3 regions of the Aeromonas sp. HMWF016 genome follow, and region 3 is predicted to be linked to each of the others. Evidence: predicted binding sites of a transcription regulator. Region 3 holds the regulator's gene; each other region holds the start of a gene.

Evidence for each region. Region 3 encodes sigma-54, which starts transcription at its own class of promoters, with help from an activator protein. Its sites were predicted from a motif close to TGGCACNGTTTTNGCTT; they were not measured.
Region 1: flhA (flagellar biosynthesis protein FlhA) is a predicted target of sigma-54. The motif match lies at 8,104-8,120, and genes of this name have one in related genera.
Region 2: flgB (flagellar basal body rod protein FlgB) is a predicted target of sigma-54. The motif match lies at 5,879-5,895, and genes of this name have one in related genera.

The regions. Positions count from the first base shown of each region.
Region 1 is NZ_CAWNWX010000094.1:27,295-37,014, reverse strand. It holds gene AACS24_RS15085 (chemotaxis protein CheA) at 1-1,675, opposite strand, end outside; gene AACS24_RS15080 (protein phosphatase CheZ) at 1,687-2,427, opposite strand; gene cheY (chemotaxis response regulator CheY) at 2,440-2,811, opposite strand; gene AACS24_RS15070 (RNA polymerase sigma factor FliA) at 2,935-3,654, opposite strand; gene AACS24_RS15065 (MinD/ParA family protein) at 3,647-4,522, opposite strand; gene flhF (flagellar biosynthesis protein FlhF) at 4,524-5,945, opposite strand; gene flhA (flagellar biosynthesis protein FlhA) at 5,962-8,067, opposite strand; gene flhB (flagellar biosynthesis protein FlhB) at 8,175-9,305, opposite strand; gene fliR (flagellar biosynthetic protein FliR) at 9,298-9,720, opposite strand, start outside.
Region 2 is NZ_CAWNWX010000056.1:36,045-45,764, forward strand. It holds gene AACS24_RS08260 (flagellar basal body P-ring protein FlgI) at 1-504, opposite strand, end outside; gene flgH (flagellar basal body L-ring protein FlgH) at 513-1,184, opposite strand; gene flgG (flagellar basal-body rod protein FlgG) at 1,199-1,987, opposite strand; gene flgF (flagellar basal-body rod protein FlgF) at 2,003-2,749, opposite strand; gene flgE (flagellar hook protein FlgE) at 2,899-4,266, opposite strand; gene AACS24_RS08285 (flagellar hook assembly protein FlgD) at 4,277-5,014, opposite strand; gene flgC (flagellar basal body rod protein FlgC) at 5,030-5,449, opposite strand; gene flgB (flagellar basal body rod protein FlgB) at 5,449-5,850, opposite strand; gene AACS24_RS08300 (CheR family methyltransferase) at 6,105-6,929, opposite strand; gene AACS24_RS08305 (chemotaxis protein CheV) at 6,947-7,858, opposite strand; gene flgA (flagellar basal body P-ring formation chaperone FlgA) at 8,003-8,686, shown strand; gene flgM (flagellar biosynthesis anti-sigma factor FlgM) at 8,780-9,109, shown strand; gene flgN (flagellar protein FlgN) at 9,106-9,522, shown strand; gene yfcE (phosphodiesterase) at 9,567-9,720, opposite strand, start outside.
Region 3 is NZ_CAWNWX010000082.1:159,612-169,331, forward strand. It holds gene AACS24_RS12725 (BglG family transcription antiterminator) at 1-228, shown strand, start outside; gene npr (PTS phosphocarrier protein NPr) at 238-510, opposite strand; gene rapZ (RNase adapter RapZ) at 531-1,397, opposite strand; gene ptsN (PTS IIA-like nitrogen regulatory protein PtsN) at 1,443-1,889, opposite strand; gene hpf (ribosome hibernation promoting factor) at 1,892-2,179, opposite strand; gene AACS24_RS12750 (RNA polymerase factor sigma-54) at 2,201-3,640, opposite strand; gene lptB (LPS export ABC transporter ATP-binding protein) at 3,704-4,429, opposite strand; gene lptA (lipopolysaccharide transport periplasmic protein LptA) at 4,433-4,960, opposite strand; gene lptC (LPS export ABC transporter periplasmic protein LptC) at 4,947-5,507, opposite strand; gene kdsC (3-deoxy-manno-octulosonate-8-phosphatase KdsC) at 5,504-6,058, opposite strand; gene AACS24_RS12775 (KpsF/GutQ family sugar-phosphate isomerase) at 6,058-7,053, opposite strand; gene mlaF (phospholipid ABC transporter ATP-binding protein MlaF) at 7,261-8,061, shown strand; gene mlaE (lipid asymmetry maintenance ABC transporter permease subunit MlaE) at 8,061-8,840, shown strand; gene mlaD (outer membrane lipid asymmetry maintenance protein MlaD) at 8,848-9,348, shown strand; gene mlaC (phospholipid-binding protein MlaC) at 9,351-9,720, shown strand, end outside.

The sequences.
Region 1 (9,720 bases), on a different contig from region 3:
AAATCTCTGACTTGGTAGAGAAACCCGGAGCAAAAATCAGGTTGTAGGCATCATTGTCACTCATGCGAGCAGCAGTATCTGCATCCAGTACACCACGGCTGATTGCTATAGACTTGAGTTTTTCTGGATCCATACCTGCACCATCATCTTCGATACAGAGCAGGATATGGTCACCTTGCTGAGAAGCACTCAGGGTGATGGTTCCCTGACGTGGTTTACCCGCTTTTTCACGGATCTCGGGCAACTCAACCCCATGGTCACAGGAGTTACGAACCAAGTGAACAAGGGGGTCAGCCAATGCTTCAACCAAGTTTTTATCAAGATCGGTCTCTTCACCGACCATGACCAATTCGATTTCTTTTTTGAGAGTACGAGCCAAATCACGAACAACGCGCGGGAATCGACCAAAAACCTTCTTGATTGGTTGCATTCGGGTCTTCATGACCGCACCTTGCAGATCAGCAGTCACAACATCCAGGTTGGCAACAGCCTTCGACATCTCTTCATCGTTGCTGGCAATACCAAGACTAACCAAGCGGTTACGCACCAATACCAACTCGCCCACCATATTCATTATCACGTCGAGCGTCTTGGTATCCACCCTCACCGTTGTATCGCTTTGTACGGCACTGTTTTCCGCAGGGGCAGGAGCAGAAGCCTTGGCTGCTGGTGCAGGAGCCTTGGCTGGTGATTCTGCAGGTTTTGCTGAGGCACTGGTCACGGGCTTGGCTGCAGGAGTAGGCACTGCAGGTTTGGACTGAGCTGGCACCGCGGCAGGTGCGGCAGGTGCGGCAGGTGCGGCAGGTGCGGCAGGTGCAATTGTACTCTGTGGCCCTTGTCCGCGCCCATGAAGTTCATCAAGCAAGCGTTCAAACTCATCATCATCGATCAGCTCGTCTACTTCCTTCTGCACCGACTTAAGCGGATTAACTTCTGGTGCACCTATATGTTGTCCCTGGCCATGCAGCTGATCCAACAAGGCTTCGAACTCATCATCAGTAATGTCACCGGAATCTGTGGTCACAGATGTTGAAGCCGCTTTGGTTGGCGCTCCGCCAACACCATGCAGCTCATCCAGTAAACGTTCGAACTCGTCAGCAGAGATCTCGTCAATAGAGCCCCCGCCATTAACGGCTGATGGCTCAACGTTCTCTGCTGAAACCACCGCTTTTGGTACTTCAGGCTCAGCAACGAAAACGTCTACTTGAGGGGCCACTGGTTCGGGGTCGGCAACAATAACATCAGAGGCAGCACTGCTGGTTGCAGTCCTCAGTTGCTCTTCACCCTCAGGCTTGCACAGCTCATGAAGGTCGTGCAGGAGATCTTCTGACGCAGGACTTGGCGCTTCACGATTTTGCACTTGGGCAAACATGACGTTGATGGCGTCCAGAGCCTGCAAGATTACATCCATCAATTCTGCAGTCACTGTACGCTTGCCGTTGCGCAATATATCAAATACGTTCTCGGCACCGTGGCATACGTCAACCAGTTCGCCCAGCGACAAGAACCCAGCCCCACCTTTCACGGTATGAAAGCCGCGAAAAATCGCGTTCAGCAGGTTCTTGTCATCGGGCCGCTTTTCCAAGTCGACCAGTTGCTCAGACAACTGTTCCAATATTTCGGATGCTTCGACCAGAAAGTCTTGCAGTATGTCTTCATCAACTTCGAAGGCCATGCGTCACTCCATTAGAATCCCAAGCTAGACAGCAGATCGTCCACATCATCCTGACCATTGACCACGTCGGCACGGGCCTCGGGGTTCATGATGGGGCCTTCAGCTTCAATTCCGTTGATAGGAAGGTTGCGAGTTGAATGCTCTGCAGAAGCCTCACCAAACATAGTCAGCATTTCTATTAATTTTGTTTCTACTTCCTGCACAAGTTTGATGACCTTGCGGATCATCTGCCCTGTCAGATCCTGAAAATCTTGCGCCATCAGGATCTCTGTCAACAGTTGCCGTAATTTATCGGCATCAGACTCTGAAGCCTTAATAAAATCATCGAGTTGGTGACATAGCGATTTGAATTGCCCAACATTCATGTCGCGGGACATCAAGGCATTCCAGTTCGGCATAACCAGCTGGATATTGTCATTAAGACGATCTGCAATCGGCAGACTGGCTTCTACCGCATCCATGGTGCGGTTCGCGGCCTTGTCAGTCATATCGATAACGTAGCTAAGGCGTTCCCGAGCATCGGGGATATCATGAGTAGCCAGATCGGGAATCCGCGGATCAAGGCGAAACTCTTGTAGTGAATTATGCAGTTGTCTTGTCAGTTGACCGACCTTGTCAAACAGATCGGAGGCATTGGGGGCACACACTTCGGCAAGCAGATCATCGGCCAGCTCAAATTCACCTTGCTCAAGATGAGCAACAAGCATCCTTGCCTGGTCGAGCGAAATCATTGCTCTCGTTTTGGCCATCATCCCTGCAGCTCCTTAGCCGATTCGTTCAAAAATCTTGTCCAGTTTTTCTTTGAGCGTCGCTGCAGTAAAAGGCTTGACGATGTAGCCATTAACGCCAGCCTGGGCGGCCTCAATGATCTGTTCGCGTTTGGCTTCAGCTGTCACCATCAAAACCGGAAGATGTTTGAGTTTGTCATCAACCCGAATGGCCTTGAGCAGGTCAATACCTTGCATGCCAGGCATGTTCCAGTCAGTTACGACAAACTGGAAATCACCATTTTTCAGCATCGGCAATGCTGTATTGCCATCATCCGCCTCGTGGGTGTTGTTGAATCCCAAGTCGCGCAGCAAGTTCTTGATAATCCGGCGCATCGTTGAAAAGTCATCAACAATGAGGATTTTCATGTTCTTGTCCAAAATTCCCTCCTAAATAGCCGCCTCGGCGGCTCACTTACATGATGCTAAAAACGGGTTGTGTCGTGCGGATTATGCCTTAGAGTTTAGTCTCAGTGTAGCCAGTACAAACACTTATAGATGCCAATCTCGCAAACGAGCACGTAATCTGTGCATTGCTTGACTGTGGATCTGGCTCACCCGTGACTCACTGACATTCAAAACCTCGCCGATTTCGCGCAAATTCAGCTCTTCATCGTAGTAAAGAGAGAGAACCAAGGCTTCCCTCTCTGGTAAGCGACCAATTTGCTCGGCTAATGCAATCTGAAATCGCTCTGCAGCCAATTCATCGAATCCCGAGCCTGAAGGGGCATCATCGGGGTTGCCGATCACATCCTCGCTGACCCCCAAATCTTCGATGCCGATAATTTTGCCGCAAGAGACGTCTTGCAGCATCGCATGGTAATCAGCGATGGAGACCCCCATCTCGGCAGCAACCTCGGTATCTCGCGCGTCACGCCCGTGAGTCTGCTCGACATTCTCGATCGCCTCTGCAATAGCGCGACTGTTGCGATGCACAGAGCGGGGTACCCAGTCACCACGCCGGATCTCATCCAGCATGGCGCCTCGGATGCGGATCCCGGCATACGTCTCGAAGCTGGCCCCCTTGCTACCGTCAAAATTGCGGGAGGCTTCAAGCAGCCCAATCATACCTGCCTGGATCAGGTCATCCAGCAAGACACTGCTGGGCAGGCGAGCCAACAAATGCTGGGCAATTCGCTTGACCAGGGGAGCATGACGCTCCACCAGCACATAGGAATCCTGATGACGCAAGTACGCTTGGGCTTTATTCACGGGAACCTTCCTGTGTTGTGGCCGGTTTCTGCAACAAATTTTCCAGGAAAAACTCCAGATGGCCGCCTGGCTGGTTGGGCACCGGCCAGCTCGCCGCCTTGTTGGCAAGGGCTCGGAACGCCAGTGCGGCCGGCGACTTGGGAAACGCCTCGACAATCAGCTTCTGCTTGCGCACTGCGGCACGCAGATTGGTGTCATAGGGTACACAAGCGACCAGTTCCAGCGAGGTGTCGAGGAAACGATCCGTGACCCGGGTCAGTTTGGCAAAGAGCTCCTGCCCTTCGCGCAGACTGCGCACCATATTGGCCACTACCTTGAAGCGGAACACACCGTGATCTTTGGAGAGGATCTTGATAAGCGCATAGGCATCGGTGATGGAGGTCGGCTCATCGCAGACCACCACCATGATGTCTTGAGCGGCCCGGGTGAAGCTCAGCACCATGTCGGAGATCCCCGCAGCCGTATCCACCAGCAGGATGTCGACCTGGGTTTTCATCTCGCTGAAGGCACGGATAAGCTCGGCATGCTGCACCGGAGAAAGCTCGACCATGGACTGGGTGCCCGAGGTCGCGGGCACGATCATCATGCCGTAGGGACCTTCGACGATGATATCGTCGATGGTGCATTCACCCGCCAGGACATGGGAGAGATTGCGATGGACCCGCAGCCCCAGCATGACGTCGACGTTGGCCAGACCCAGGTCGGCATCCAGCACCATCACCCGCTTGCCTTGGGCGGCCATGGCTCCGGCTACGTTCAGGGTCACGTTGGTCTTGCCCACGCCACCTTTACCACCGGAAACGGCGATTACTTTTACTCGATTGTTTTGACGCATTTTGCGCAGACCACTCGCCTGATCCATATACATGTTACTCATAAAACTCCGAATCTTCGGCCTCGCCAAAGCCTGCGCCCCAGAAGTAGGGCTCCTCTGTTTCTCGCTCCAGCGAGCCCATGGCAGCCCCGACGAGCTGCGCCGCATTGGCAACCTGAATATCTTCCGGAACCCTTTGTCCGTCAGTGATATAGCTGATGGGCAATGAATTCTGGATACACACGTTAATCACTTCGCCCAGATTCAGACTTTCATCCAATTTGGTAAGTATGCAGCCGCTAAGCGGAATACGCCGGAAATGGTCAACCGCCTCCTGCATCACCCGACGCTGGGAGGTTGCGGACATAACCAGATAACTGCGGATCCGCACCTTGGCATTCTTGACCAAGGTATCGAGCTGCTCGGTCAAGCGAATATCCCGCTGACCGACCCCTGCCGTATCGATCAATACCAACCGACGATGGCGGAATTGATAAAGCGCGCTGGCCAGCTCCTCGGCATCGCGCACCTGACGAACCGGACATCCCATGATGCGACCATAGGTCTGCAACTGCTCATGGGCACCGATCCGGTAATTGTCAGTGGTGATCAGCGCCACCTGTTCAGCACCATATTTCATGGCAAAGCGTGCTGCCAGTTTGGCAATGGTGGTAGTCTTACCCACCCCGGTCGGACCAAGTAGCGCAACCGCGCCGCCCTGCCGCAAAATTTCGTCTTCGCTGATCTTGAGTTGAGCTGTAAGCACTTCAGCCAGTTGAGCCATTCCCTGATGGATCGACATATCTTCCGGGATCATGCCAGCCAGCTGATCGGCAAAAGCATCGTCAAACCCCATCTTCTTGAGCTCTTTGATGAGCAGCGCACGCATCGGCTCCCGGCGCTCCACCTCCTGCCACATCAAACCGGAGATCTGGTGCTCCAGCAACTTGCGGATACTGGCCATCTCCTTGCGCATCCCCTCCATCTCCTGATCCCGTTGATTGGACTGAGGGGCACGAGGAGAAGTGGATGTGGCACGAGCCCGAGGTTTGGCAGGTTCGGGAGCGGCCCCCCACTGTCCCTGTTCTGCAAGGGTTTTCGGCGCAGAAGTCGTGGCAGCTATTGCGGCTGGCTGAGCGCCACCCATCCCGGCAGCATTGCCCGGTTGGAGCTTTTGCTGACGAGCAAGCAAGGCTGCCAGCGTATCGGCATAGTGTTCGTTCTGGTTGGGTGCTGGTTCAGGGCGCCCCATCTGCCGCGCGGCAGACGAAATATTGACGCTCTCATCGTTCAGCTGACGGCGAACCGGCGTATCTCTAGGCCCCGGAACCTGGGATTGATAGTCAACGGCGGCGACTATCTCGACCCCTCCGGTCACCTTCTTGTTGGACATGATGACGGCATCCGGCCCGAGAGTCTCCTTGACCTCGGCCAGAGCCGTTCGCATGTCCTTGGCAAAAAACCGCTTAATCTTCACCCGTCATCTCCGCTAACTAGTTCTGTCCGACTGCACTGACGATACGAATCTGCTTGTCATCAGGCACTTCCTGATACGACAGAACGCGCAATCCAGGAATGGCATTCTTTACAAATTTGGCCAGGGTATTGCGCAAGATACCCGATGTCAGCAACACGGCTGGTTGACCTTCCAACTCTTGCCGCTGTGTGGCCTCCACCAGTGAGCGCTGCATCCGCTCCGCCAAACCCGGCTCAATACCAGCCCCATCACCGCCACCTGCCTGCAAGGACTGATGCAATATACGTTCCAGTTCTGGGGCCAAGGTAATCACCGGCAGCTCGGGATCCGGGCCGGCAATCTCCTGCACGATCAGGCGGCGCAGGGCAATCCGACAGGCGGCTGTCAGCACTTCCGGATCCGGGCTACGGGGTGCGTACTCCACCAGGGTCTGCAGGATAGTGCGCATATCGCGAATTGGCACGCCTTCATTGAGCAAATTCTGCAATACCTTCACCAGGTTACCCATGCTGATGACTTCAGGTACCAATCCTTCAACCAGCTTGCTCTGGTGCTTGCCAATCATGTCGAGCAGCTGTTGCACCTCATCGTGACCGAGCAGCAACGAGGCATGGTTGGTAAGGATCTGGCTAAGATGGGTGGCAACCACGGTCGCCGTATCCACCACGGTATAGCCCAGAGTCTGTGCCTGGGAGACCTGATCCTTGGCAACCCAGACAGCTTCCAGCCCGAAGGCGGGATCCCGTGCTGCAATGCCTTGCACCTGACCAAAGACCTGACCCGGGTTAATGGCCATCTCCTTATCATGGTAAACATTGGCTTCGCCGGTACTGACTCCCATCAAGGTGATCCGATATTGATTGGGCGCCAGATCAAGATTGTCGCGAATGTGTACCGCTGGAACCAGAAAACCCAGCTCCTGAGACAGTTTCTTGCGCACCCCTTTAATCCGGTTGAGCAACTCGCCTCCCTGACTGCGATCCACCAGCGGAATGAGCTGATAGCCCACTTCCAGACCGATGATATCGACTGGCATCACGTCGTCCCAGCTCAGCTCTTTCTGCTCGTGAGCAGGTTGGTCGGCACTTGCCGGCATCAACTCCCCTTTGGCTGCCTTGGCTGCAAGCAGTTTCTCGCGGCGCAGCAGCCACCAGGCTCCGACCGCAGCTACGCCACCCAGACTCAGAAATGCCACATGCGGCATACCGGGCACACTGCCCATCATCAGCAAGATACCGGCAGAAATGACTAGCGCCTTGGGATTATCGAACAGCTGTCCCAATACCGCAGTCCCCATATCCTGATCGGTATTTTGCCGGGTGACTATGATGGCGGCTGCGATAGAGAGCAGCAGGGAGGGGATCTGGGCAACCAAGCCATCACCGATAGCCAGCAAGGTGTAGATCTGGGCCGATTCGCTGAAGGTGAGCTGGTGTTGGGCCATGCCGATGATGAAGCCCCCCAGTATGTTGATAAAGAGGATCATGATGCCCGCAATCGCATCCCCTTTAACAAATTTGGACGCACCGTCCATGGAACCGTAGAAATCAGCCTCCTGAGTCACATCCTGGCGGCGCTTTTTGGCCTCTTCCTGATTGATAAGGCCGGCGTTCAAATCGGCATCGATGGCCATTTGCTTGCCAGGCATCGCATCCAGAGTGAAGCGGGCGCTCACCTCGGAGATGCGGCCTGCACCCTTGGTGACCACCACAAAGTTGATGATCATCAGGATCATGAAGACGATGATGCCGACCGCATAGTTACCGCCGATCACTACGTTACCGAAGGCCTCAATTACATGCCCCGCAGCAGCACTGCCGTTGTGGCCTTCCAGCAAAACAACTCGGGTAGAAGCAACGTTAAGCGCCAGACGAAGCAGAGTCGCGATAAGCAGCACGGTAGGAAATGCGGCAAATTCAAGAGGACGGCGGGTGTAGACGGCAACCAGCAGCACCACGATGGAGAGCGCGATGTTGAAGGAGAAGAGGATATCCAGCATCAGAGGCGGAATGGGCAGAACCACCATCCCCATGGATGCCAGCACCAGCAACGGGGTACCGACCCCTTTGCCAAGCAGCCATCTGTACTCTTTTAACCGGCCCAATGATGCCTTGAATTCCATCGCTTTTCTCGATCTTTACTCGCTGGTTCCAGATTAAAGCAAACATCAAGCCAAGAATTCAATTCATTGATTTTAAATCATTTTATTTTGACTGTGTCAGAACTTTGTCATTTGCGATATTCAGGCGGAATAGGAAGATCTTTAGCCAGCGGCTGCGGGCGACGTCCATGTCCACGGCGGAACTTCTTGAGCTGGAACACATAGGCCAGCACCTGGGCCACAGCAGCAAACAGCCCCTCTGGAATTTCTCTACCCAGCTCGGTAGAGTGATAGATGGCGCGGGTCAACTCGGGAGAGGGCATGATGGGAATATTGTATTCACGGGCGATCTCCCTGATCTTCATCGCCACCTCGTCAGTCCCCTTGGCGATGACCTTGGGTGCGGCACCAGGCTTGCCCGCCTCATATTTGAGGGCAACCGAGTAATGGGTCGGGTTGGTGATCACCACATCCGCCTTGGGTACGTCCCCCATCATCCGGCGCGCAGCCATCTCCATTTGCAGACGACGGATCCGCCCTTTGACCTCTGGCTTACCTTCGCTATCCCTGAATTCGTCTTTTATCTCCTGCTTGGTCATCTTGAGCTGACGCATGTGATTCCACTGCTGGAACGGCACGTCTATGGCCACAATAGGGATAAGGGCACAACAGAGGATGATCAGCATCCAGAGAAAGAGTTCTAGCGCATCAATGATGCCACCGGGGTATCCCTCCATCGAGAGATTGAGCAGATGGTTAAACTGGCTGGAAAGCATCCACCATGCAAACAGGGAGATAAACACAACCTTGGCAATCGACTTGACCAGCTCGACCAACGATTGCACTCCGAACATCCGCTTCAACCCGTTGAGCGGGCTCAGCTTGCTGAACTTGGGCATCATGGCTTCGGTGGAGAAGTTCATCCCCCCCATCAGGGTATTGCCGATAAAAGCGGCAATGGTAACCAGCGCAAAAAGCAGACCCAGCGGAAGGATCAATTCCCCAAGCAGCGCTGGAACCATGGCGATCATAGCGTCAGGGTCGAAGGCCTGCTCCCTGTCCAGAGTAAAACCGGTCGTCAACACCTTGCTCATGGCGCTAGCGAGCGACCCTTTGAGCATCAGCAGCCCGAACACGGCTGAAAGCAAGACACTGGCGGTACCCAGCTCCTTTGAACGCGCAATCTGCCCTTTTTCACGGGCCTGCTGCAGTCGTTTGCCCGTGGGTTGTTCGGTACGTTCCTGATCGGTATCAGCCATGGGCCCCCCCATGGCACTGGGTGTCAATCAGCTCACAGCTGACCTCCTGCACCCGCTCCCACAGGCTATCGAAATGGCCGAGAAAACCACCGATCGTGAGCCAGAGGATCAGCAGACCAGACATCATGCTGACGGCAAAACCGATACTGAAAATATTGAGCTGAGGAGCAGCCCGGGTCATCACGCCAAAAGCGAAGTTGATCAGCAGAAGCGCCACTATAGCAGAGAGCGACATAACCAGCGCCGCCTGATACATAACCCCCAGGAATGCGCTCAAGGTTTGCATAGAGGAAACTGAAAGACCGCTATCGGAGACGGGGAGCGTCTCAAAGCTGAGGATGACCAGCCGCAGCATCACCAGATGACCATCTAGCGCCAGAAAAACCAGCGTCGCCAGCATCAGATAAAACTGGCC
Region 2 (9,720 bases), on a different contig from region 3:
GTTGGCAATGCGCCCGACGGTCGGGGTATTGATCACCACCTTGGAACCATCCGCCCCTTCGGCGCCCAGACCGCCAACTACCAGACTGCCTTGGGCAACCGCATAGACCCGACCATCAAGCCCCTTGAGGAAGCTCTGCAGCAGAGTACCGCCACGCAGACTTTTCGCCTCACCAATCGCGGAAACCGTGACATCAATGGTCTGGCCCGGCTTGGAAAAGGGCGGCAAGTCGGCATGAATAGCCACCGGCGCCACATCCTTGATCTTGGGCTTGATGTTGTCCGGCACCTTGATGCCAAAGTTGTTGAGCATGGTGCGGAAAGTCTGCTCGGTGAAAGCGTTGTTCTTCTCGCCAGTACCGGGCAAACCGACCACCAGACCGTAACCAATCAACTGGTTGGTGCGAACCCCTTCAACCGAGCTGATGTCCTTGATCCGGGCGGCATGAGCCATGCCCAGCGGCAACAGACAGCAGAGGAGTGTGGCAAGACGGAGTGACTTCATAACATCTCCTAGAGCGGCCACCAAGGACCATTGAAAAAGCTGGTCAACCATCCCTGTTCCTGGGTATTGGCCAGATCACCGGTACCACCGTAGTAGATACGGGCATTGGCAACTTTCTGGGATGAAACGCTGTTATCAGAGGTCACATCCTCTGGGCGAATAAGGCCGGTGATCCGGATATACTCGTTACCATTGTTAAGCATGATCCACTTCTCGCCGCGCACCAGCAGATTGCCGTTGGGCAGCACCTTGGCCACGCTAACTGAAATATTGCCCTGCAGGCTGTTGCTCTGATCCGCTTTGGCCTGCCCCTTGAACGCGCTGTCTTGTCCAATGGAAGCCGAGAGATCATAGGGACTGGCGGTGACTGGCACGCCACCCAGCTTGACCGGGTCCAGATTGAACTTATTGTCCTTGCCACTCTGGGTATTGGCCTTTTTGGAGGCGGAAGTCGACTCAGACAGCTCGATAGTGATGATGTCGCCAACCTTGTGTGCCTTGATATCCGAATAGATGCCGTTGACCTGCTCCGGCTGAAAGATCGCCCCTGTCGGTCTCACCGAGACCGGCTCCGACTCCCCGTACACGGGGGAAAACTCGGGATCATCGGGTTTGGGGGTATTGGGGGTCGAGGTACAACCGCCCAGCACCAGCAAGCCCAGCATCCATACGGCTTTCATCATGCACCTCCTACTTAGGTACGCTGGATAAGGAAGGACATCATGCCGTCCACCGCCGAGATAACCTTGGAGTTCATCTCGTAGACCCGTTGGGCCTGGATCAGGTTCACCAATTCCTCGGTCACGTTGACGTTGGAAGTCTCCAGCATCCCCTGTTTTACCACACCCATACCGTCGGCCCCCGCAGTCCCCTGAATGGCCGCGCCACTGGACTGGGTTTCCACAAACATGTTCTCCCCCATCGGCTGCAGGCCGCTGGCGTTGACGAAATCGGAGAGCGTGATCTGACCGACAACCTGAGATGCGCCATCCCCCTTGAGCTGGACAGAGACCTGACCATCTTCGCCAACCGTCACGCTCTGGGCATTTTCCGGGATCTGGATCTCCGGCTGCAGGGTGTAACCGTTGCCGGGAGTAACGATGGTCCCTTCGCTGTTCAGGGTAAATTGGCCGTTGCGGGTGTAGGCAGAGCTGCCATCCGGCAACTGAACTTCAAAATAACCGCGACCACTGATCATCAGATCCAGAGAGTTATCTGTGGTTTGCACGTTACCTTGGCTGTGATCTTTCTGGGTCGCGACTACCTTGGCACCGGCCCCCAGCATCAAACCTGAGGGGCGTTCGGTATCAGCCGAGGAGCGGCCACCGGGCTGGTTGATGTTCTGATAAAGCAGATCTTCAAAGATGGCCCGCGACTTTTTAAAGCCCACGGTGCTGGCGTTCGCCAGGTTGTTCGAGGTAACCGAAATATTGGTCTGCTGAGCATCCAACCCGGTCTTGCTGATCCAGAGTGCAGGATTCATGGTGTAACTCCTTGATTAGCTGATACGCAGCAGCTGGGTTTGGGCCTCGTCATTCTCTTCGGCCGTTTTCATTAACTTGATCTGGGTTTCGAACTGACGCTGCAGTTGAATGAGGTTGGTCATCTCATCCACCACATTGACGTTGCTTCCTTCAAGAGATCCGGCAATCAGACCAACAGCGGCAGAAGCTGGCTCATTCTGACCATCCTTGCGGCGAAACAGGCCATCACTCCCCTTCTCTACCGCATTGGCAGCCGGGTTAACCAGTTTGATCCGCTGAAAATCCTCAGACAGGTTGGCCGCCGCACCTTCGGGCCGGCCGGTGATGGTGCCATCACGGTTGATTTCAAGCTTCTCCATCGGCATCGGCAGCACGATGGGCTGGCCACCATCATCCACTACGTTCAGTCCGGTTGAGGTCTGCAGATTGCCAGTGGCATTCACCTGCAAGTTTCCCATGCGGGTATAGGCTTCTCCCCCCTTGGGATCCTGCACCGCAATCCAACCCGGACCATCTACTGCCACGTCAAGATCCCGTCCTGTTGTCATCAACATGCCATGCTGCAAGTTCTGGCCTGGGCGCTCCGTCATGGCAAATACCCGGCTGGGCAAGCCTTCGCCGAAAGCCTGCATACTGCGCGCCTGCTCGAAGTCGGACTTGAAGCCGGTGGTATTGGCGTTGGCGAGGTTATTGCTGCGAATAGCCAGGCTATTCATGTTCTCTTTAGCCCCGGACATGGCGATGTAAAGCAGGTGATCCATGGGATCCTCCGTCAAACAGATGACTCTAATTAGGGAACTGCAATTTGAGTGCCAACAGGAAAATGGGAGGAGATAGCGGGGATTTAGGGGCAGAAATGAAGAAGGGGCACGAGCCCCCTCCTCTGATCAATATATTGTCAGTACATCCATTAACGGATCTGCAGGATGGTCTGTTGCAGCGAGCTGTTAACCTCCAAGGAACGGGAGTTGGCCTGGAAGTTACGCTGGGCAGTGATCAAATCCACCAGCTCCGAAGTCAAATCCACGTTGGATTGTTCCAGTGCCGAGGACTTGATGGTACCGAAGGTGCCCGAGTTGGGGGTACCCGGCAAGGCATCGCCAGAGAGCAGTGATTGCCGCCAAGAGGTATCGCCCACCTGAGTCAACCCTTGCGAGTTGGCAAACTTGGCCATAGCGACCATGGCAACCTTGATGGTGGTGGCATTGCTATAGGTGGCAGAGACAATACCATCTGGCGTGATCTCTACCTTGGTCAAACGACCGACGGTCGAGCCATCCTGTGACAACTTGTTGACTTCAAACGGTGACGCATACTGGGTCACAGTCCCAAACGAAATATCAACCTGCTGGGTAGGATCTGCACCGTTAGTGATAATACCGGCGCCAGCAGGGGGCGCGACACCCAACTGCTCTGTCTTGATGGTTGCCGGAACTGTCGGTGTGATCATTTTGCCATCAGCACCAAACGTAATCTGTGCGCCCAGCGGAGCTTGGTTCAAGCCCGCAGCCATCGTAGGCGCCGCACCACCAACGATATCGATCGGTTTATCTCCTTGATACAGATACATCCGCCAAGAAGTAGGGGTGGTCGGCTTGCCCGGGTTTGCAGGATCAGCCTCTTTGACAAAATACTGGGTTATTGTATGAGGCTCACCCAACGAGTCATAAATCACTACAGAAGTCGATGATGAATAGGTCTTTGAATCCTTCGGGTCAAATGTTGATGCTGGACCACCACCAAAACCGGATGGTAATGGCGCTGCCGTAGACGGCAGGTTAAAACTAGCGTCAATTTTGCTAGTCTTCACCGGCTCACCTGCACGGTCTGGAATCTGGATCGGCTTGGTTGCATTGATACTGACGGCCTTTGGAGTACCATCTGCGTTTATTTCATAACCCTGCAGGTAATGGCCCTGATTATTGACCATATAGCTGTTTTCATTGAGCTTGAAAGCACCAGCACGGGTATAGGTACGGTCCAGATTGGTAAGACCATCGGAAGTCACAAAGAAACCGTTACCCTGGATCGCCAGATCCAGCGCATTACTGGTAAATTGCAGCGCCCCCTGGTGGAACTGCTGCGCAACAGCACCGGTTGCCACACCGTTACCAACCTGGGTCTTCGCATTGACAAAAATGGAGTTGGCGTAAACATCCGCAAACTCGGCTCGGGACTCTTTAAAGCCCATCGTATTAACGTTGGCAATGTTGTTAGCGGTGACGTTCAAGTCTTTTTGTGCCGCGTTGACACCGCTTAAAGCATTGTTAAATGACATACCCAGCTCCTTAGATCGATGATGTCGACGTGGTCTTGGATGACGTGGTCGTCTGATTTGAATTAATTCCTGACACCTGCAGGATGTTGTTTAAATACTCTCCACCCAGCCCCTTCAAATTGAGGCGAGTCGGGCTTGTGGCTGTACCCAAGGCAACACTTTCCACCTTGCCATAAGCAAAAGTGGTAATACTTTCCGACTTGCCATCAAGATTGCCACTGGCCTTAAGCACATATTTACCTGATGGAGCACGCTTACCATCTTTATCTGTTCCATCCCAAGCAATCTCGACGTTACCCATCTGATCACCTTCAAGGGGAAACTCTTTGATAACCTGCCCCTTCTCGTCTTCGACAGTAATTTTGACGCTTGCATACTTATTAGTCGTACCAACCGCAACAACCCCTGACAAAGAACCTTCCTTATCCAAAAACCCGGTACTGCTTTGCAGCAACACATTCTGCCCAACCAGAGAAGAGGCTTGCAGAGCCTGGCTGGAAATCATCTGCTCATTTAGCTTGCCCATCTGGGTAGACAAACTGCTAATCCCCTCCGAGGTGGACATGGACGCCATCTGGGAGAGCATCTGAGCATTATCAACAGGCTTGAAAGGATCCTGATACGAGAGCTGCATCGTAAGCAATTTCAGAAATGAAGCCTGGTCCAGCTCCTTCTTTGGCGCTGTTGTCGTACCATTTGTCTGAGTGGACGCATAGTTAACTCCGCTCACACCGTTTGTATTGGCCATGTTGCATTCCCCCTATCAGGACTTGCCAAGATTCAGCGTCTGCTGAAGCATTTTCTTGGCCGAGTCTGCAACCTGAACGTTCGTTTGATAGCTGCGCGAGGCATTGATCATGTCCGCCATCTCTTCAACCATGTTGACGTTTGGCTTGAAGATGAAGCCATCCTTATCCGCCATTGGGTGATTGGGGTTGTACTCCTTGAGCAGTGGAGCCTTACTCTCGACAATACCTTTCACCTCGACCCCAACCGAGCCTTGATTATCAGACATAGCCTGATCAAGCTGGGCGGCAAAAATTGGCCGCCGGGCATGGTAAGTTTTTTCCACACTGGAGCTGACGCTATCTGCGTTGGCCATATTGCTGGCAACGGTGTTGAGCCGCACGGTCTGCGCGCTCATGGCCGAGCCGGCGATGTCAAAGACCTTGAACAAACTCATCACTGTTCTCCTTTCAGCGCCTTGAGCAGGCCACTGATCTTGCTATTCATGAATTCAAGAGAGGTCTGATACTCAAGGCTATTACGCAGAAACTCTGTTCGCTCCTGCTGCACGTCTACCGTATTGCCGTCACCAGTATCAGGCTGCAGCGGGTTGCGATACTGAACCGAACCGGGCACATCCATATTCAAGGCAAAGTGCTTTTCGCTGGTGGTCGCCAGACCAAACCCCTGTTGTTGGTGCTGCGCATCCTGCAATGCCTGTGCAAAGTCGATATCTCTGGCCTTATAGCCAGGGGTATCGGCATTGGCAATATTGCTGGAGAGCACTTCTGCACGATTGGCACGAACCCCCAGCGTGTATTGATGAACACCAAATGCCTTGTCGAATGAAAGAGCCATAGCTCACCTCCTGCTTGATACTGTTTCCAAGCAAGAGCTATGCCACAAAAGACCGGTAATGAGAGATAGGCAAGGAAGGGGTTGCATTATCAGGAAGCACGGAACGCGCCAATAAACAGGCTGACGATTGTGGAAAACCCACGCAGATATCAACCAGTATGCTTCTAACGTAAATAAAGAGGGAGGCATTGTGCCTCCCTCTGACGTGATATTGCCGGTATTCTGTCAATCCTCCAGGAGTGCGGATTTAAGGCCTATTTCACCTTGTAAACAATCCCCGGATTGCAACGGATCATCTCGAATCGATCAGTCAAACCGGCCAGTGACTCTGATGCCCCTAGCATCAGATATCCTCCCGGATTGAGGCTCGCTGCAAACTGGTTGAGGATTTTTGACTTCACTTCCGGAGCAAAATAAATCAACACATTACGACAGAAAATAATGTCAAATTTACCGAGCAAGCTGTAGCTTTCGAGCAAATTCAAGGGACGGAAAGTGGTCAATTTTCTGACTCGTTCCACCACCCGCATTTTATTGTCACCATAGGGTTCAAAGAACATTTTCTTGCGCTCAGGTGACAAGCCCCGCGCCAAAGCAAGGCTGTCGTATACACCCTCTTTGCACTGGTTGAGCATGGTGGTCGAAATATCTGTACCCACGATCTGTACACCGCCAGGCAGAGTGCCAGGTTTTTTCATCTGCTGTTCCAGTGCCGTCATGGCAATAGAGTATGGCTCCTGTCCGGAAGATGACGCCGCAGACCAAATCTTGACGGGGCGGCCACTTTTACCCAGTTCTGGGAAAATCTTGTCGGTCAACAACTGGAACGGATAGGTGTCACGAAACCAGAGTGTCTCGTTGGTTGTCATGGCATCTACCACCGCCATTTTCAGGTCACGCTCTCGCACACTCATTGCACGGGTAACCAGGTCAGACAGACTCTCGATGCCAAACTGAGCCATCAAAGGTGAAAGACGGCTCTTCACCAGATACTGTTTGTTATCACCCAGCACGATTCCGCTCTGTACCGCCAGAAAATTGCTGAACTGTTTGTATAAGTCGTCCGAAAGTGTCTTCATGCAGCTGTTCTTCTTTATTAGAGTGCGTTTTGTACGGCCTTGGCCAATTCATCCGGTTGGAACTTGGCGATAAAATTGTTGGCCCCCACTTTCTGCACCATTGCCTGGTTGAATACTCCACTGAGGGATGTGTGCAGAATAACATGCAAGTCTTTGAGGTTGGGATTATTGCGGATCTCGGCAGTGAAGGTGTAACCATCCATCTCCGGCATCTCGATATCCGAAATGACGAGAGCAATCTGCTCTTTAATCGGGCCATTCTTGGTCATTTCGAGCAGCATGTTCAATGCTTCACGGCCATCTTTTGCCAATACGCACTCAACCCCGATCGCCTCAAGTGCACGCTGAACCTGTTTGCGAGCAACCGATGAGTCATCGGCTACCAGCACAGGGCGTCCGAGAGTTGGGTGCTCGACACTAGCTTCAACCAGCTCCTGACTAACCTCGGTGGAGACCGGAGAGATCTCGTTGAGAATGCGTTCAACGTCGAGAATTTCAACCAACTCACCGTCCACTTCGGTAACAGCCGTCATGTAGTTTATACGGCCTGCGCCCTTCGGCGGCGGTAGAATTGATTCCCAGTTCATGTTGATGATGCGCTCGACCGAATGCACCAGAAAACCCTGAATGGAGCGGTTGTACTCGGAGATAATAATGAAGCACTTGCTCAGGTCTTCAATGGGACGTTTGCCCATCGCCATGCTCAGATCGATAACCGAAATAGTCTGACCCCGAATGTGTGCAACTCCACGAATACAGGAGTTCAACTTGGGCATCACGGTCAAGGGAGGACACTGCAACACTTCACGCACTTTGAATACGTTGATGCCAAATCTTTGACGTCCATTGAGACGAAACAACAACAACTCCAGCCGGTTTTGCCCCACTAGCTGGGTACGTTGGTTGACCGAGTCCAGGATACTGGCCATAAACACTCCCTAAAAACGCTTGGCATTAATCATGCATGCGTGATGGATTGCGTCAGACTATCGATGTGACAACGAACAGATTCTGAAGCAATCATAGTTAAATATGGTGATATGCGTGAACAACTTATCGACCAACGAGCAAAAATGATTAACCGACTTTTACTCATCAGCCTCTTTTTGGGCAGCATCTCTTCCAGCCACGCCTCGGACGTCACCACCTATTTGCAAGAAAAAGCACAAGAGTTCGTGTTTAACCAGCTCGAGGTGCCATTAGATGCCAGGGCTGAAGTAACGGCGGCAACCCTTGATGACCGACTTCCATTGACCCGCTGCGACGATCTATTGACTATCAGCTTACCTGCAAAAATGGAAATTCGCCGTAATACAACAGTTTACCTGAAATGTGAGGAAGACAAACCCTGGGATGTCTATCTTCCGGTACGAGTCAGCATCCAGAAGCCCTATGTGACGGTCAACACTCCGATTGCTAAAGGCGACCTATTGAGTGAAAGCCAGCTGCAACTGGGCTATCAGGATCAGACGCTGATCCGTGGCGACTACCTGACCGACATGAGCATGCTGGTCGGCGTACGCAGCAAACGAGAAATCAAACCGGGGCAACCAATCCGTTTGAGTCAGGTGTGTGTCGTGTGTAAAGGTGATCAGGTCACTCTGACAGCCGAAAATAGCAGCTTCCAGATCAAAACCATGGCCCGAGCCTTGCAAGATGGCAGCTTCGGAGAGATCATCAGGCTTGTTAATATTCGCTCCGGAAAAACTGTCGAAGGAAAAGTCAGTGCAGTCGGTGCCGTAACGGTCACTTTTTAAATGTCGGGTTTATCACCAACTTTTTTCTAAAGTTTTGACCTGCCGCACCGATAAACAGGTAAGCAAACCTTAAAGCAGACGAAGGTAACTCAAATGGCCATCAACAATATCAACAACTTGGCGAATAATCGGTTGCAAAACACCGTTAGCAGCCAGGGGACAGGCAGCAAGTCAGTCACCTCTTCTTCGCCAGAGCCCGAAAATAAAGCGGCTGCAGTCAAGCTGGACTCCGTCTCCTTGACCAGTGAGGCCCAACAATTGCAAAAGATGCAGCAGAATCTCAATACAGCCTCTACCGGCAACGAAAGCAAGGTCGAGCGGCTCAAGAAAGCCGTTGCCAGTGGCGAATATCAGGTTAACAGCGAAGCTGTGGCCAAAAAGATGTTCAGCTTTGAGACCAATCTGGACAAAGTTCTCGGATGATGGATCTGCCTTCGTTACTGCACACCCAGGATGAACACCTCAGCCAGATGCAAAGCCTTCTGGAAGAGGAGTTCTCCTTGCTCGAAAAGCATCAGGCTCTGGCCCTGCCTGAACTCACCGAGCGAAAACAGCTGCTGCTTGCTGAGATAGAAAGTCTGGATAAACAGCTGGCCCAATTGCCCGAGTTGACTCAGCAACTGGCCGCTTATCCTGACGAGATGACCCGGATCCGGGAAAAACTGGATGCCTGTCAGGAACAAAATGACCTCAACGGTCGACTGCTGGAGCTCAGTATTGTCTCCAATCGCCGTCTTGCGAGCTTTCTGAGCCAGCTGCGCGATCGCAACAGCCTCACCTACGATGCCAAAGGCAATACCCGCTCAGGCACCCGCTCCTTCGGTATCAAGGCCTGACTCTCGACGAATCGGGCCTTGCCACTTTCTGCAATCAATAAGACCTACAGCGCCAGTCGCAGTAATTCTCGCCCGTCGACACAACTCTTGACGCTCAGTACGCCCGCCTCATAGCAGCCATAACTGGCCGGCAGTTCACCGCGTGGAAAACAGATGGAGCCCGGATTCATCAAGATCTGGTCTCCCTGCCGCTCCAGT
Region 3 (9,720 bases):
GCACATCGGACGCTGGTCTATACCGTACTGGCACCACAGGGTATCGACTGGGGCAATGGCGAAAACGCCACCCTCATCTTCGTGCTGGCCATCAGCAAGGCAGACTATGAGGAGGCGATGGGGCTCTATGATCTGTTCCTGGCGCTGATGAACGAAAAAGCCAGCAGGAGTCTGCTGGCTTGTCGCGATTTTGCCGATTTCAAGGCGCTGGCAAGAGTAGCGCCCTGAGCGTCGCCACTACTCCTCGTTGAAACCCGAGGTGAACAGCTCCACTACGGCGGCAAGGGCCTCAACCTCTTCGGGGCCCTCAACCTGCACTTCCACCTGCTTGCCCTGAGCGGAGTCCAGCATCAGCAAGCCAATCACGCTGTCGGCATCGGCCTCGACCCCATCTTCATTACGCAGCAACACATGGGCATCGAATCCCTGTACCAGCTCGAACAGCATCATGGCCGGTCTGGCGTGAATGCCCAGCTTGTTTTTCACTTCAACCGAAGCAGAGACTGTCATTTGGCCGTCCTATTGCGTCATCAGGAGTGGGATGGGTTCTTGTCGAGGGTACGGTGGCGAAGTTGCACGTTCTTGCCCAGCGCTCTGAAGGCCGCAGCCAGCCGCTCTGCGATAAAGACCGAACGGTGCTGACCGCCGGTGCAACCGATGCCGACCGTCACATAGCTGCGATTGTTGCGCTCAAGATGAGGCAACCAGGTCGCCAGCATGTTTTCGATCTGCTGGGTAAACAGCATCACATCAGCTTGCGCCGCGAGGTAGTTGGCGACTGGTTCATCCTTGCCGGTAAAAGGCTTGAGTTCCGGGATCCAGTGCGGGTTGGGCAGGAAACGGGCATCGAACACGAAGTCGGCATCCTTGGGAATGCCGTACTTGAAGCCGAAAGATTCGAACACCAGCACCAGCTCGTTCTCTTTCTTGCCGAGCACCCGGGTCTTGATGAGCTCGCTCAGGTCGTGAATGCTGAGGTTGGTGGTATCGATACGCAGGTCGGCAGTAGAGGAGAGCGGCGCCAGCAGGTGGGTCTCCTGACGGATCGCCTCATCCAGCGACAGCTTGTTGCGCGACAGGGGGTGCAGACGGCGGCTCTCGCCGTAGCGCTTGAGCAGGGTGCCGTTATCGGCATCGAAGAAGAAGCTGGCAAATTCCACCCGCCCTTCGTTGCGAACCTGAGCCAGCAGGTTCTCCAGTTTTTCCGGGTCACCGGGCAGGTTGCGCACGTCGATGCTGACCGCCAGCTTGTCATACTGGCTCTCGACCGAGACGATCAGCTGGGGCAGCAGGTTGACCGGCAGGTTATCTACGCAGTAGTAGCCCAGATCTTCCAGCACCCGCAGGGCTACCGTCTTGCCGGAGCCCGAACGTCCACTCACCACGATTAACTGCATCTTGTTCCCTCACGCCAAAACGGGTGTGTCATCAGGGCCTGCACATCAGGCCGAGGTCATGATCTGATAGAGCTCTTCGTCACTGGTAGCCTGACGCAACTGGCGGCAGACCGCCTTGTCGCCCAGCTTGGAAGCCATCAGGGAAAGGGTCTTGAGATGCTGTTTGCACTCGCTCTCCGGTACCAGCAAGGCAAACAGCAGGTCAACCGGTTGATTGTCGATGGAGTCGAAAGGGATGGGTTCGGCAAAGGTCATCAGGATCGCGGTTGGCGGGAACTCATCGTCAATTCGACCGTGGGGGATCGCAATACCGGCACCGATCCCGGTACTACCCATTTTCTCGCGGGCCAGCAAGCATTCAAACAGCGCCTGGCGGGAGGTGCCGAGGCGTTCGGCGGCCAGCTCGCTGATGATTTCAAGGGCACGTTTCTTGCTGGTGCATGGGACTGCACTCTTGGTGCAGTCCCGACTCAGTATGTGTTCAAGTTGCATAGTTATTTTTTATTTAACTTATCTTTGTGCTTGATGATCTGCCTGTCCAGCTTGTCGAGCAAGGTATCAATCGCGGCATACATATCGGCATGCTCGGAGTTGGCGAATACCTCGCCACCGCTGACGTGCAGTTTGGCTTCGGCAATCTGGTTCAGTTTCTCTACGCTAAGCACCACATGCACGTTGTTGATGTGGTCGAAATGACGCTCGAGTTTGGCAAATTTGTTATTCACATAATCACGCAGAGCTTCGGTGATCTCGACATGGTGTCCGGTCAGGTTAATTTGCATAACATCATCCTTTTGTTTTGCCTAAACCAGGCGTTTGCGCTGATTGGAAGGTGGGATAAACAAGGATTCGCGGTACTTAGCGATCGTGCGTCTAGCCACCATAATACCCTGTTCGGCCAGCAAATCCGCGATCTTGCTATCACTTAACGGCTTGGCAGGATTCTCTGCCGTTACCAGCTTTTTGATGAGCGCGCGAATTGCGGTCGATGAGCACTCTCCTCCTCCTTCGGTGTTCACATGGCTGGAGAAAAAAAACTTCAATTCGAAGATACCGCGGGGGGTATGCATGTACTTCTGGGTCGTCACCCGGGAGATGGTCGACTCATGCATCTCCACCGCTTCGGCAATGTCGTTGAGCACCATTGGCTTCATCGCCTCTTCACCATACTCGAAAAAGCCCTGCTGCTGCTCGACAATACAGCTGGCTACTTTCAGCAGGGTATCGTTGCGGCTCTCAAGGCTCTTGATGAACCACTTGGCCTCCTGCAGGTGGGAGCGGATGAATTGGGTATCCGTGCTGCTGCGGGCGTTGCGGGCCATGGCGGCATAGGTCTCGTTGACCCGGATGCGCGGGGCGGAATCGGGGTTGAGCTCCACCACCCAGCGGTTCTGGCGCTTTACCACCGAAACATCGGGGATCACATACTGGGAGTCGCTCTGGATGATGCCGTTACCGGGGCGGGGCTCCAGCAGCTGGATCAGATCCAGCACCTCCTTGAGGTCGCTCTCCTTGAGGCGAGTTTTGCGGGCCAGAGTGCGATAATCGCGGTTGCCGAGCAGATCCATGTGCTCGAGGATCACCTCTTTGGCTTCGTTGAGCCAGGGAGTTTCGGGGGCATACTGTTCCAGCTGGATAAGCAGACACTCCTGCACCGAGCGAGCGGCGATACCGACCGGGTCAAAATGCTGCACCCGCTTGAGAACAGCCTCCACCTCGTCGAGCTCGACCTCTACTTCGTCACTGCTGACGGCGGCCTGGATATCCTCCAGTGCAACGGTCAGATACCCGGATTCGTCGATGGCATCGATGATGGCAAGCGCGATGGCGGCATCCACATCGCTGAATGGTGTTAGACGCATCTGCCACAGCAGATAGTCCTGCAGGTTTTCGGTGGTCTCACCCTGATAGACGCTGTCTTCACCGTCGTGGATCGGGCCTGCACTCTGGGCGGTACCGGCGGAGTAAACCTCATCCCAAGTGGTATCTACCGGCAACTCGTCAGGCATCTGCTCCTGAGCCATGGCATCGCTGGAGTCGAGCTGGCTGGCATCGACAGCCTCTTGCGGGGCCGTCTCCTGCACTTCGCTCTCTTCCTGCTCCAGCAGAGGATTGCTTTCGAGCGCTTGCTGAATTTCCTGCTGGAGTTCCAGAGAGGAGAGCTGGAGCAGACGAATCGCTTGTTGTAATTGCGGCGTCATGGTCAGGGACTGACCGAGACGCAACTGTAATGTCGGCTTCATCTACGTCGGGATATCCTTATGTTCAGCGAGGCACTGTCACAGAGAATGAAGGCTGCCCCCTTACTATAGACTGAATTGATCGCCCAAATAGACGCGCTTGACCTGTTCATCGGCGAGGATATCGGCCGGTGCACCCTCGGCAATCATCTGGCCGTGGCTGACGATATAGGCCTTCTCGCATACGTCCAGAGTCTCTCTGACGTTGTGGTCGGTAATCAAGACGCCAAGCCCCCTATCTTTCAGGTGCTGGATGATCTTCTTGATGTCTATCACAGAAATCGGGTCAACCCCTGCGAAAGGCTCATCCAGCAGGATAAAGCGCGGTTCCGCTGCCAGCGCCCGGGCAATCTCGACCCGCCGCCGCTCGCCACCGGAGAGGCTTTGCCCCAGGTTGTCGCGGATATGGGTGATATTGAACTCTTCCAGCAGCTGCTGAACCTTGTCCTCCCGCTCTTCGCGACTCAACTCCTTGCGCGTCTGCATCACTCCCATCAGGTTTTCATACACCGTGAGGCGGCGGAAGATAGAGGCTTCCTGCGGCAGGTAACCGATGCCGTTGCGGGCGCGCACGTGCATGGGCTGCAGGCTGATGTCCTGATCGTCAATGGTGATGAGACCGGCATCGCGCTGTACCAACCCGACGATCATGTAAAACGACGTGGTTTTGCCGGCACCGTTGGGGCCAAGCAGGCCGACTATCTGGCCGGTACCCACCTCAAGGCTCACGTCGCTAACCACCATGCGACGCTTGTAACTCTTCTGCAGGCCGACTGCTTTCAATACTGCCATGGCTTATTTTCCCTGCTTCTTCTGGTCGGCGGGCTTGTCGAAATTCTCGACCTGGTCGGGCAGGAATACCGTCTTGACCCGCTGGTTCGGGGTCTTGCTCTCGGCAATCATCTTCTGTTTGACGATGTCGTAGCGGATCAGGTCGCCGTTGACCTGACTATCTTCCTGTTTGAGCTGACCGTTGCCGGTGATGGTCACCAGGCGCTTCTTCAGCTCGTAGCGAATGCTGTCGCCATGGGCGTTGACCGGCTTGCCGTTATCCAGGATCTGAAAGAAGGTAGCGGGTTTGCCATAGGCAGTCATTACCTCGGCCCCTTTCTCGCCGGAACGGGTTACCACAACCTTGTCAGCCTTGATCCTGATGGTGCCCTGATTGATGGTCACATCCTGCTCGAAGGTGATGCGGTTGTCCTGCATCTCGGCCACCTGCTTGATGGCGTCGACATAGACCTTCTCGGTGAAGTCGGACTCCTTGGCGTTGACTGTGCCGCAGAGCATCAGGGCGGCGAGAGCCAGATTAACGTTTTTCATTGAAATAGATGGCATGACCTTGATCCAGTAGCTCAAAATATTTGCGGTCCAGATGGCCCTTGAGGCCAACCCCTTCGGTCTGGAAATCCTGACCCAAAATGTTCACTTGCCGATTGCTGCGTACGTCCTGTGTCACCAGATCCAGCTCCATATAGGGCGTATCCAGCTTGGAGATAAAGGAGTCCGGCAGCAACCCGTCCAGATGCACCTTGTCCCGCAGGATCACGTTGTCATCGGTATTGAGTACGCCGGTCTCGGCCGTCACCTTCCACTCGGCCTGTCCCTGCTCGTCAAACATGTAGACCACCGGTTTTTCGAAGGTCGCCTGCTCGAGGATCTGGAAATACTCCGCATACTGGGACTCCAGCCGCTCGGTACGCTTGCCGTTGACATCGAACCGGGTGGTCACCAGATCTCTGGCGACAAAATCCGGCTGATAGTGCTCGGTTTTGACCTTGGCCTCGGGCACCAGCTCCACCTTGCCAAGCTGCCAGGCCACCAGAGCGACCAGAAACAGCAGGCCAAACAACAGGGTCTGTCTGCTCATGCCGATACCTCGGGCTGATAATCGTCATGGCCCTGCGCCTGCAGGATGAGATCGCATACTTCGCGCACCGCCCCCATACCACCGCCAAGCCGGGTCACCATATCGGCACGGCTCAGTACCAGCGGATGGGCATCGGCAACGGCAATGCCGAGACCACAGGCCTCCATCACCGGCAGGTCGATGGTGTCATCTCCCATATAGGCGGCCTGTTCGGGTGTCAGTCCCAGCTTGGCCAGCAGCGCTTCAAAATGAGGCAGCTTCTCGTCCGCACCCTGTACCACATGGGCCACCCCCAGGCTCTTCATCCGATCGCTGACGATACGGGAGTTGCGCCCGGTAATGATGGCGATCTCGATCCCGGCATTGAGCAGTGCCCGCATGCCGGCGCCATCGCGGGTACAGAAGGTTTTCAACTCTTCGCCGTTGTTTCCCATGTAGATGAGGCCATTGGAGAGCACCCCGTCCACATCGCACACCAGCAAGCGAATTTGCGCCGCCTTGTCGAACTGGCTGCGCGTCACCGGACCATAGAGGGTCGGTACGTTTTGCATCAAATAACTCCGGCTTTCAGCAGGTCATGCATGTTGAAGGCACCCAGCGGGCGCTTGTCGCCATCCACAACCAGTAATCCGTTGATTTTTCTCGTTTCCATCAGTTTGACGGCTTCTGCCGCCATCATCTCCGGCCCTACGGTAACACAGTTGGCCGTCATGACGCGGCTGATGGGGGTGCGATGAATATCGACCTGCTGGTCGAGAATGCGGCGCAGGTCACCATCAGTGAAGAGTCCCGCCAGCAGCCCGCGCTGGTCGACCACTGCGGTCATACCGAGCCCTTTGCGGCTAACTTCCAGCAGCGCTTCGCTGATGGTGGCATCGATCCCCACCCGGGGCAACAGCTCGCCACTGTGCATCAGATCGCCCACTCGCAACAGCAACCGCTTGCCGAGCGAACCACCCGGGTGAGAAAGAGCGAAATCATCGGCGGTAAAGCCGCGCGCTTCCAGCAGGGCAACCGCCAACGCATCACCCATCACCAGTGTCGCCGTGGTGCTGGAGGTGGGCGCCAACCCGAGCGGACAGGCCTCTTTCTCCACCTTGATGCACAGGTGCACGTTAGCCTCTTTGGCCATGGTGGAAGCTGGGTTGCCGGTCATGCAGATGAGCGGGATACCGCGACGCTTGAGCACCGGCAGCAGGGCCAGGATCTCGTCGCTCTCGCCGGAATTGGAGATGGCGATGATGAGATCACCTGCCGAAATCATCCCCAGATCGCCGTGGCTGGCCTCACCCGGATGCAGAAAAAAGGCCGGCGTACCGGTACTGGCCAGGGTGGCGGCAATCTTGCTGCCGATATGGCCCGACTTGCCCATCCCGGTGACCACTATCTTGCCACCGCAACGGAGCACCATCTCGCACGCCTTGTCGAAGGCGTCGTTCAGATACTGATAGAGTCCATCAATGGCTTGCTTTTCTGTGTCCAGCACCGCACGGGCACTGCGACGGAAATCGAACAGTTCAGACACTTTCTCGGGGGTTGCAGACATAAAGAGACAGCTCCGGGGCGAATTTAGCTGCGGGATTATAAAAAAGTCTGCTCTGATAAGCGAATCGGATGGCAAATCCCGTAACACATGACGCAGTTTGTTACATAAAACTGTCGCGCAAACCGCGCTGAAGGCTGCTCAATAGTTGTTCCTTGCTGTTGCTTAGACCTAGACTAGCCCATAAAATTCGCACCTCATTTACACCGAATGGACAATTGTTTGAACAATGACCTGATCACCATCTCCGATCTGACCTTCAGTCACGGAGATAGGCTGCTATATGACGGGATAAACCTGACCATTCCCCGTGGCAAGGTCACCGCCGTCATGGGCCCGAGCGGCATCGGCAAAACGACCCTGCTGCGGCTGATCGGTGGCCAGCTCAAACCCGAGTCCGGTCATATCCTGTTTGACGGGGAAGATATCCCCGCCCTCTCCCGCTCGCGCCTCTACGAGGTGCGCAAGCGGATGAGCATGCTGTTCCAGAGCGGCGCCCTCTTTACCGGCATGACGGTCTACGACAACGTGGCCTTCCCGTTGCGGGAACACTCCGGTCTGCCGGAAGAGCTGATCCACACCATTGTCATGATGAAGCTGCAGGCTGTAGGTCTGCGCGGCGCGGCAAAATTGATGCCTTCCGAGCTCTCCGGCGGCATGGCCCGCCGGGCAGCACTGGCTCGGGCGATCGCCCTCGATCCCGACCTCATCATGTATGACGAGCCGTTTGTCGGGCAGGATCCCATCACCATGGCGGTGCTGGTCAAGCTGATAAAGGATTTGAACGATGCCCTTGGTATCACCTCCGTCATCGTCACACACGATGTGAAAGAGGTGCTCAGCATCGCCGATTACGCCTACATCATCGCTAACCGCAAGGTGGTGGCGCACGGTACGCCGGAACAGCTGCGCGAGGAGCACAATCCCGAAGTCGAGCAGTTCCTTAAAGGATTGCCCGATGGTCCTGTTCCGTTTCACTTTCCGGCAGGCGACCTGCTACAGGATCTCTGATGTTGATAAGTCAAATAAGCAAGCTGGGGCGGGTCGGCATTCGCGCCATCACCTCTCTGGGTCGGGCAGCCATCATGCTGTTCCATGCGCTGGCAGGCAAACCCGAGCCACGCAAGCACTTCCCGCTGCTGGTGCAGCAGCTCTATGTGGTCGGGGTGCAGTCCGTCGCCATCATTCTGGTGTCGGGGCTCTTCATCGGCATGGTGCTGTCGCTGCAGGGCTACAACGTATTGAAGGATTTCGGTGCCGAGCAGAGCCTGGGCCCGCTGGTCTCTCTCTCCCTGTTGCGGGAGCTGGGCCCCGTGGTAACCGCGCTGCTGTTTGCCGGTCGCGCCGGCTCGGCTCTGACCGCTGAAATAGGTCTGATGAAAGCGACCGAACAGCTTTCAAGCCTCGAAATGATGGCTGTCGATCCGCTGCGCCGGGTGGTGGCACCCCGCTTCTGGGCCGGGGTCATCAGCATGCCGCTGCTGGCCTTCATGTTCAGCCTGATCGGTATCTTTGGCGGCAAGCTGGTCGGGGTTGACTGGCTTGGCGTCGACGAAGGGGGCTTCTGGTCTGCCATGCAGGCCTCTGTCGACTGGCATGAAGATATCATGCAGGGTGCCATCAAGAGCCTGATCTTCGCTCTGGTGGTTACCTGGATAGCCCTCTTCAACGGCTATGATGCCAAGCCGACCTCGGCCGGGATCAGTCAGGCCACGACTCGTACCGTGGTTCACTCGTCCCTCGCCGTACTCGGCCTGGATTTTATTCTCACTGCAGTCATGTTTGGATAAGGTAAAGATGAAGTTCAGCAAAGTAGAATTCCTGGTTGGCACCTTCATGCTGGCCGGCATCGGTGCCATTCTGGCGTTGGCACTGCAAGTGGCCGGTTTGAGCTTCAAACCGGAAGGAGAAACCTATACCCTGCGCGCGCATTTCGATAATATCGGCGGCCTGAAAGTCCGTTCGCCGGTCAAGGTAGGTGGCGTGGTAGTTGGCCGGGTCAGCGACATCGTGCTCGACCCGAAAACCCAGGTTCCCGAAGTCACCCTGCAGATGGAAAAGAGTGCCGGCGAGTTCTCCGAGACCAGCACCCTCTCCATCCTCACTTCCGGTCTGCTCGGCGAGCAGTACATCGGTCTGGCCCCCGGCTTTACCGATGAGGAGATGGGGACCACCATGCTCAAGGATGGCGACCTGATTGAAGACACCAAATCCGCCATCGTGCTGGAAGATCTGATTGGCAAGTTCCTCTATAGCAGCCAGTCCTCCGACAGCAAGTCAGACAGCAAGAAGGAGTAACCATGTTCAAGAAAATTGCCCTGCTGCTGGGTCTGATGACCAGCATGTTCTTTTCCCTGTCCGCTCAGGCGGTTGATGCCACCGATCCCTACGCGCTGGTGGATCAGGCGGCCAAACAGACCTTTGCCCGCCTGAAAGCCGATCAGGCTCAGGTCAAAAGCAATCCGGACCACCTGCGAGTGATCATCCGCGAAGAGCTGCTGCCCTATGTGGACAACCGCTTTGCCGCCTACAAGGTGCTGGGCAACCAGATCAAGGAGACCACTCCGGCCCAGCGTGACGCCTTCGTCGCCGCCTTTACCGAGTACATGGTGAGCTCCTACGCCGACGCGCTGGCCCACTTCGACAAGCAGACCGTCAAGGTCGAGCCGG